One region of the Endozoicomonas sp. genome, then DNA from elsewhere that is predicted to be linked to it. Evidence: predicted binding sites of a transcription regulator. Region 1 holds the regulator's gene; the other holds the start of a gene.
What was found. Region 1 encodes LexA, which represses DNA repair genes until DNA is damaged. Its sites were predicted from a motif close to TACTGTNTANNTANACAGTA; they were not measured.
Positions count from the first base shown of each region.

Region 2: a site for LexA is predicted at 2,781-2,800, ahead of recN (DNA repair protein RecN). Genes of this name have one in related genera too.

Region 1 is NZ_OZ239981.1:1,616,817-1,621,384, reverse strand. It holds gene nagZ (beta-N-acetylhexosaminidase) at 1-132, opposite strand, end outside; gene ACOCLE_RS07005 (L,D-transpeptidase family protein) at 164-646, opposite strand; gene ACOCLE_RS07000 (TetR/AcrR family transcriptional regulator) at 680-1,309, opposite strand; gene lexA (transcriptional repressor LexA) at 1,455-2,051, shown strand; gene ACOCLE_RS06990 (hypothetical protein) at 2,093-2,524, shown strand; gene ACOCLE_RS06985 (hypothetical protein) at 2,541-2,783, opposite strand; gene ACOCLE_RS06980 (DUF6586 family protein) at 2,913-3,389, opposite strand; gene topA (type I DNA topoisomerase) at 3,508-4,568, opposite strand, start outside.
Region 2 is NZ_OZ239981.1:5,641,480-5,646,047, reverse strand. It holds gene dnaK (molecular chaperone DnaK) at 1-1,782, opposite strand, end outside; gene grpE (nucleotide exchange factor GrpE) at 1,993-2,598, opposite strand; gene recN (DNA repair protein RecN) at 2,834-4,531, shown strand.

The DNA.
Region 1 (4,568 bases):
ACACTGATAGTTTCTGGAAAAAAGGACAATACCCGCAACACTGGGCAAGGAAAGCAGCTGGCTTTCTTCGGCAGTAAGCTGAAGCCCCTTTAGGTCTACCAAAAGCACACCACGGTTCAAGCCAGATTGCACAAATATATCCTCTGAAAACAAAAAATATGCATCAGCTAAGCTGTATATTGATCCTGGTACCAACATCTATACGGTCAAACAGATCAATAATATCTGCCCCATGCATTCTGATACACCCCCGAGAGCCAGGCTCTCCCATCACTGCAGTATCTGGTGAACCGTGGATATATATGTAGCGACGCATGGTATCAACATTTCCAAGCCGGTTATATCCGGGCTCAAGGCCACTGAGCCATAAAATCCTGGTTAATATCCAGTCCTTTCTTCCAGGATACTGCTTTCGAAGTTGCGGTGAATAAATCTCACCCGTAAAGCGGCGCCCAATAAATACTGAATTAACCGGCAGACCAGCACCAATTTTAGCTCGGATTACATGCAGTCCAAGAGGTGTTTGCCAACTTCCCTCCTGTTGGCCAGTGCCTTTGCTGGCCGTTGAAACAGAGTATGTGTGACTCTTGCCACTCTTCTCGTGAAGCACCATCTCCTGACTGGAAATATGAACGGTAAGAAGCATCGGTTTAAAACTCTTTCTTGTAGAAACGGCCTTTCAGGTATGAGCTCTAAGACCTGCAGCCATGAAAGGAACCATTTTCCTCATGATTTCTTCCAGCTCATAGTTAACCCCGTAATCACTTTCAGCAATTGCCCGCAGAGCATTTGCTCCTGACAGGGTAAAAACTGCAGATCCGAGAATAAAATAAACTCTCCAGAACAAATCCCCCATTGGCAAGTTAGGGCATGCTTTTACCAGCAATTGGAGGTAGGCTTGGAACACATCCCCGTATACCTCCCGTAAATATTTCTTCAAATGCCCCTGCCCCTGGGTGTAGGCCAACCCAATCAGCCTCATACAGACAGAAAGATCCTCTGGGCTTCTAGGCTCAACAACCATAATCTGATCTACCAGCAAATGAAGTATCTCTTCCAGGTCAATGGCATCGTTATTATCCTGATATTTAACAAGCGCTTTGGAAAGCTTGCTGACAAAAGGATCTAAAAAACGGGAAAAAACAGCCTGAATCAGAGCTTTTTTAGAACCAAAGTGATAATTAACAGCAGCAAGGTTAACACCTGCCTTGCTAGTAATTGAACGCAGGGAGGTCTCTGCAAACCCATGCTCAGCAAATAACTTCTCTGCAGCGTCCAGAATCCTGTCTACTGTCGCTGACTGTGACATGCCTGTGTAACCTCCATTGTAAACATTTGTTTAAAACTAACGTTAGCAAACTAAAACATCAAGTCTGATTAATAAGTTCTGGTAGTTGCAGCCAACAAAATACTGTATATAATTACATGTACTGTATAAAAACACAGATTCAGATATGTATAAATTGACTAAGCGCCAGACTGAGATCCTAGAACTGATCAGGTCTCATATCGAAGAAACCGGCTTCCCTCCAACCCGAGCGGAAATTGCGCAGACATTCGGTTTCAGGTCTCCCAATGCCGCCGAAGAGCACCTTAGAGCACTTGCTCGTAAAGGTGCGATAGAAATCACCCCTGGAGCATCAAGAGGCATACGAATACCTGGCACAGAATACGCTGGCCTTCCTATTGTAGGACAGGTTGCTGCAGGAAGCCCCATTCTTGCCCAGGAGCACATCGAAGATCACTTATCCATAAACCCTGAATTCTTTTCTCCAAAAGCTGACTTCATGCTACGTGTAAAAGGGATGAGCATGAAGGACATCGGCATTCTTGACGGCGACCTACTCGCAGTCCACAAAACATCAACAGCTTCCAATGGACAGATTGTGGTTGCCAGAATTGATGATGAGGTCACCGTTAAGCGTTTTGAACAAATTAAAAACAGAGTTTACCTCCACCCGGAAAATGAAGAATTCAAAACAATCGAAGTCGATCTCAGTCTTGATACTTTTGCTATCGAAGGGCTGAGCGTAGGGGTCATCAGGAACTGAAAAAGCCTGTCCCTGACGATTCCTGTTGTAGAGGACCTGACATGCAAGCACTCACCGCATCATTAAATCAGAGCAGCAACGACGCTATTCATGACAATGAACCTGCCAGCTTTATTGATGAACTCATCATCTCAGGACCACCTTGGCAGTCTGGACGTTTTTTGAAGTCAGTTCTCAGTGAACTCGCCAATGACCAGGATCAGCGCTGGCTCACTTTGATACTGTCAAGCGAACAAGCTAAAAACACTATAAACTGGCTAAAGGCTTCTGGTATCAGTAGACATCGCCTACAGGTCCTCAATCCCTCAGCACAATCTGATCCGCTTAAGCTCACCCGAAAAGCCCTTGCCGCAGGAACCAGTCATACAGTAGTAAGCTGGATTAACCAAATGGATAGCAGAGCACTGTCTGAATTAGAGTCTGCTGCACGTTCAGGTAGGTGCCAAGGCCTAGCCATCAGAAACAGGGGATAGGATTGATTCCAACAAATCAATGCAGAACACGATTTTCCGGAATATATTCTTCAGCCTCAGATTCAGTTTTTCTCCCTACTTCAGCTATGCAGGCATCCAGCATAGCTCTTGCAACCTCAACCTGTTCACCCTGGAGAAAGTCAAGCAATTCCTGAGAAAATGACATAGTCACCAATGGCTCAGCGTTTTCTTCATCGCTACGACGCAATACAATTTCGCCGGAAGGTAATTCAACAATTTCAAGAAATGACGCTGACATAATTAGTGACACCAGAATTTAATGGTTAGCGATAAAGCATTGTGCATGAGGCTTTGGCCGCTTTCAAGACAACAGGAGAGATCTAAATCTGGACAGTAATATACAGTAAAGAACTCATCTGCAGACTGCTTACCACTCGAGGCTGAAGTTTCGACTATAGGTTACCAGCTCTTTTAGAGAATCAAGCACGGAAAGAAAACCCTCCATCTGATCAAGCCGAACACTATTGATACTGAATAGAGGAATTTCATTGCAATCAAGACTCTTCCGCTGAATAGGCATCGAGCATTCCAGATGGTTCTTTAACAACGCTGACAACCATGAGTCTTGCTGCTCAAGACGCTCAATATACTGTAGCTCAGAAGAAACCTCACCCTTATAGTGGACACTATTCATAGCCTCATCCAATGAGGGAAGCTGGTTTACCGGCAAACGGTAATTCGTCATAATTTCAGCAATTAACGACCGATAAGCCTGAACCATGGCATTCAGGCAGGCCTCACGGAATGCGGGCTTGGCAAGATCATCTGCTTCCTCCCAGGCATCCAGCAACAATCGGGAGTGAAAGAGCATTTTATTGGTATATCCCTGCCAATTGTTTGTCATAACCAACTCCATCAATCATCCAGGCACAACTTAGCGCTGCCGGGCCAAAAATTAATAACAGCCATAATACAACAGGGCTTAATAGCCCTGTTTCATGAACCAAGAGTGTGAGATAGACCTAACTGGACTGGCGCTTTTTAGTCTGCTTTTCATTCCAGCTACCCTCATCATAGGTAGCACTCCAACCAGTTGCCTTACCATCCAGCTCTGACATAACATACTGCTGCTTAGTCTTACGACTGTATCGAATAATTGCTGGGTTCCCGTCAGGATCCTGCCGGGGAGCATCCATCAGATAACCATACTTAGGGTCAATCATTGCCTGATGCGGCAATAATTCAGCAACCAGAGGAGCACGGGTTTCTCTGTTCTTGGGAAATTGACTGGCCGCAAGGAATAACCCGGAAGCCCCATCCCTGAGCACATAATGATCATCAACTTTGACACACTTTAACTCAGGCATGGGTACTGGCTCCATTTTGGGTGGAGCTGGCTCACCACTTTTGAGTAACTTTCTGGTATTCTTACATTCACTGTTAGTACAGCCAAAATACTTACCAAAACGCCCCGTTTTCAACTGCATTTCACTACCGCACTTATCACATTCAAGTACGGGACCATCATATCCTTTTAGCTTGTAACTCCCCTTCTCCACTTCAAACCCAGAACAATCAGGGTTATTACCGCAGACATGCAACTTCCTATGCTCATCAATCAGGTAGCTTTCCATAGCGGTAGAACACTTGGGGCAACGACGCATGGCTCTCAGGGCGTTAACCTCCGCATATTCATCATCTGCGTCTTCCACCTCTTCGCCAGGAACCAGGTTAATCGTCGTTTTGCAGCGTTCCTTCGGTGGCAACGAATAACCAGAACACCCAAGAAACACCCCGGTAGATGCCGTGCGGATCATCATTGGGCGGCTGCAGGTCGGACACTCAATGTCCGTCAGGGAGGGTTCATTTGAACGCATCCCCCCTTCACTCTGTTCAGCCTGTGTCAACTGAAGAGTAAAGTCCGTATAAAAATCATCAAGAACCTGCTTCCAGTTTTTTTCACCTTCAGCAATATCATCCAGTTTCTCTTCCATTCTTGCTGTGAAGTGAAAATCCATGAGTTCATTAAAGGACTCATTCAGACGATCAGTCACAATATCGCCCATTTTTTCGGCATAAAAAC
Region 2 (4,568 bases), 2.0 Mb from region 1:
CGCTTCAGACAGAGCCTTGGTCTTGGCTTCGATCTCTTCTTTATCGTCACCTTTGGCGGCTACTTCCAGCTCTTCAACGGCTTTGTTGATAGCTGCTTTCTCTTCTTCAGTCGCCTTGTCGCCCGCTTCTTCAAGCATTTTGCGAGTAGCGTGTGCAAGGCCGTCGGCCTGGTTACGGGCAGCTGCCAGCTCTTCAAACTTCTTATCGTCTGCTGCGTTGGCTTCTGCATCCTTAACCATTTGATCGATTTCTTCGTCAGACAGACCAGAAGATGCCTTGATGACAATAGACTGTTCTTTGCCAGTTGCCTTGTCTTTTGCAGAAACATTCAGAATACCGTTGGCATCCAGGTCGAAGCTGACTTCGATCTGTGGCATACCACGCGGTGCTGGAGGAATGTCTGCCAGGTCAAAACGGCCCAGGGACTTGTTATGAGTAGCCTGCTTACGTTCACCCTGCAGAACGTGAATGGTTACTGCACCCTGGTTGTCATCAGCCGTAGAGAACACCTGAGACTTTTTGGTCGGGATGGTGGTGTTCTTTTCGATCAGCGGAGTCATGACACCGCCCATGGTTTCAATACCCAGGGTCAGCGGAGTTACGTCCAGCAGCAGAACGTCTTTAACGTCACCGGCCAGAACCGCTGCCTGAATGGAAGCACCCATGGCAACCGCTTCGTCAGGGTTAACGTCCTTGCGAGGCTCTTTACCAAAGAACTCGGCCACTTTCTGTTGAACCAGTGGCATACGGGTCTGACCACCCACCAGGATAACCTCGTCGATGTCAGACAGGTCGAGGTCAGAGTCTTTCACCGCGATACGACATGGCTCCAGGGAGCGGGCAACCAGGTCTTCTACCAGAGATTCCAGCTTGGCACGGCTGACTTTCACGTTCAGGTGCTTAGGACCGGTCGCATCGGCAGTGATGTAAGGCAGGTTGACGTCAGTCTGCTGAGTAGAAGACAGTTCAATCTTGGCTTTTTCAGCGGCTTCTTTCAGACGCTGCATGGCCAGTGGGTCACCTTTCAGATCGATGCCCTGGTCTTTCTTGAATTCGTCAGCAAGGTATTCGATCAGACGCAGGTCGAAGTCTTCACCACCCAGGAAGGTATCACCGTTGGTGGCCAGTACTTCAAACTGGTGCTCGCCGTCTACGTCTGCGATTTCGATGATGGATACGTCGAAGGTACCGCCACCCAGGTCATAAACCGCGATGGTCTGGTCGCCTTTCTTCTTGTCCATGCCGTAAGCCAGGGCAGCAGCCGTTGGCTCGTTAATAATACGCTTAACGTCCAGACCAGCAATACGGCCAGCGTCTTTGGTCGCCTGACGCTGAGAGTCGTTGAAGTAGGCAGGAACGGTGATAACGGCTTCTGTTACTGACTCACCCAGGTAGTCTTCAGCCGTTTTCTTCATCTTCTTGAGGATTTCAGCAGAGATCTGAGGTGGGGCTTTCTTGTCGCTCTTAACCTCAACCCAGGCGTCGCCATTGTCCGCTTCGATGATCTTGTACGGAACCATCTTGATGTCTTTCTGAACCACTTCGTCTTTGAAACGGCGGCCAATCAGACGCTTGATGGCAAACAGGGTGTTGTTAGGGTTGGTAACGGCCTGACGTTTTGCTGGCTGGCCTACCAGAATTTCACCATCGTCGGTGTAAGCGATGATGGAAGGTGTGGTACGTGCACCTTCAGCGTTTTCAATAACCTTTGCTTTTTCGCCATCCAGGATCGCCACACAGGAGTTGGTGGTGCCCAGATCAATACCAATGATTTTACCCATTTTGTCTTTCTCCATTGCTCTGAAGCCAGAGCGGAATTCTTTGAAATCAGTGATCGCTTCCCAGTGGTTTCAGCAGAGGCGGTGTCTGGTGAAACAGCGTCTATGTGGTGATTACCACGATCTTGGTTTGCTATATGGGAGCGGCATTTTCTTTTTCAAGGGGCTCTTTCAAGATTCTCGTCCTTGAAACAACCCGACAGTGAAATTTACTTAAGCTGCTTTGGAAACCACAACCATGGCAGGGCGGATAACTCGACCGTGCAGTGTGTAGCCCTTCTGGAAGACGTTCATCACGGTGTTTGGCTCCATGTCTGGGTTTGGCACCATGGAGATGGCCTGATGGAAATTCGGGTCGAACGGCTGACCTTCAGGGTTAACCTGCTCAACATTGAATTTTGCCAGGGCATCCAGCAGCTGTTTGTGGGTCAGGCGCATGCCTTCGAGCATGGTCTCATGCTGACCTTCACCCTGTTCTGCGCTCTCAATGCCTTTTTCCAGACTGTCGACCACAGGAATCAGTTCATTGACGAACTTCTCCAGTGCGAATTTGTGCGCTTTCTCGACGTCCTGCTCTGCGCGTCGCTTGGTGTTCATGGCTTCGGCATGGGCACGCAGAGTCTGATCCTTGGACTGAGCAAGCTGCTCTTCGAGTTCTTCAATACATCTGGCGGTATCGTCGATGGCCTGTTCTTCAATTTCCGGAGCTTCCTCCAGAATAGGGTCAACGACGGCTGCTTCAACATCTGCAGAGCTTTCAGCCTCAGTGGCTTCAGGCTTCTCGACCTGATCTTCTGCCTTGGTGTTTTCTACAGTCATTCCAACGTTTCTCCGGATTTCAATCCAGCCTGATATGCTGGCTGGAACGTGTCTTCGTGTTTTGAGCCGTGGCGCTTCTGTATGGCCCCAGGGCGAAAGTAAATATCAACTGATAGCCTAATATGGGGGTCATGGCAGCTTATTCAAGGGGAAATTTTCTTTACCAATTCGGGTTTTAAGTTTACTGTATAAATAAACAGTAACCCGATATTCAATTGGGATCGTGAGAGCTGCCATGCTGAACCAAATTTCCATCAGCAACTACGCCATCGTTGACCACCTGAACCTGGACATTAACCCCGGGATGACCGCCATTACCGGCGAAACCGGTGCCGGTAAATCCATTATGCTGGATGCACTTGGGCTGGCCCTAGGAGGCCGGGCTGACAGCGACTGTGTGCGGGATGGTGCTGACCGGGCCGATATCCGAGTCTGTTTTGACCTTCAGCGCATACCTGCCGCCAGAGAGTGGTTGCAGGAGCGGGATTACGATGGTGAGAGTGGCCGTAATGAATCACCCTCTACGGAATGTATTCTTCGTCGGGTTGTCACTCGCGAAGGTCGTTCCCGCGGTTATATCAATGGCATACCTGTCACGCTTTCCGAGTTGAAGGGGCTGGGGGAGTTGTTAATTGATATTCACAGTCAGCATGCCCACCAGTCACTCTTGAAAAAGAGCAATCACGCCGAGCTGCTGGATGAATTTGCCGGCTCGTTGGCACTCTCTCGAGAAGTTTCAGGCATCGCTGCGGATTATCGCCAGACCCGTGAACAGCTTCATGCATTATTATCGGACCAGCAGGACAGGGAAGAGCGGGTTCAACTGCTGAGCTATCAGTTGAATGAGCTGGAGCAGTTAAGCCTTCAGCCCGGTGAAGTTGAGCAATTGGAGCAGGAGCATCGCCAGCAGTCTCAGGCCGATGCAACCTTATCGGCTTGTCATCAGGTTACCCAGGTCTGTACCAGTGATGATGGTGATAACCTGCTGCAGCAGCTCTCTTTCTGTCTGCATCGCCTCAGTGAATTGCAGATTGAACATGCGGCCATCAATAACTCTCTGGATATGCTGTCATCTGCTCAGATCCAGGTAGAAGAAGCGGTTGGCGAGCTGAATCATTTTATTGATCACTTTGATGCCGATCCGGAAAGAGCCCGTGAAATTGAAGACCGGCTCAGTGCTATTTTTGATCTGGCCCGGAAGCATCGTGTCCAGCCAGAAGAGCTGCTGGAAAAACAGCAGCAGATCAGCGAAGAACTGGAAAAAGTTCAGTGTCATGACGAGCAGGTAGCCGGTCTGGAACTTTCCCTGGAACAGCTGCAGAAAAAACACAACCAGTTGGCAGAAAAACTGTCGGCCAAGCGCAGAGCTGCTGCGAGAAAACTGGAAAAGCAGGTGTCTGAACGGATCGCATTGTTGGGCATGCCCAAGGGTAAATTCTGCGTTGAGCTGACAGAAATTCCTGATCGTACCGTTGCTTCTCAGGGTTTTGAATCCATTGAGTTTCTGGTAACTACGAACCCGGGGCAGTCTCCGCGCCCTCTGGGAAAAGTGGCTTCCGGTGGTGAGCTTTCCCGTATCAGTCTGGCGATTCAGGTGATTATTGCGCAAACCGCGTCAACCCCAACGCTGGTATTTGATGAGGTGGATGTAGGTATCGGGGGTGGCACTGCAGAGATCGTGGGCAGTATGTTGAGAGAAGTGGGTAAAAGCGGACAGGTGTTGTGTGTTACCCATCAGCCTCAAGTGGCCTCCCAGGCTCATCAGCACCTTCACGTCAGCAAAAAAGTCAGCCGTAAAGCGTCCAGTACCCGTATTCTCAAACTGGATGGCGAGCATCGTGTCCATGAAATTGCCCGAATGCTGGGTGGTGTGGAACTGACCGCGCCGACGTTGAGTCACGCCCAGGAAATGCTGTTTCAGGCTCAGGCATAAAAGAAACCCCCGGCAAATGTCGGGGGTAATCTCAAAG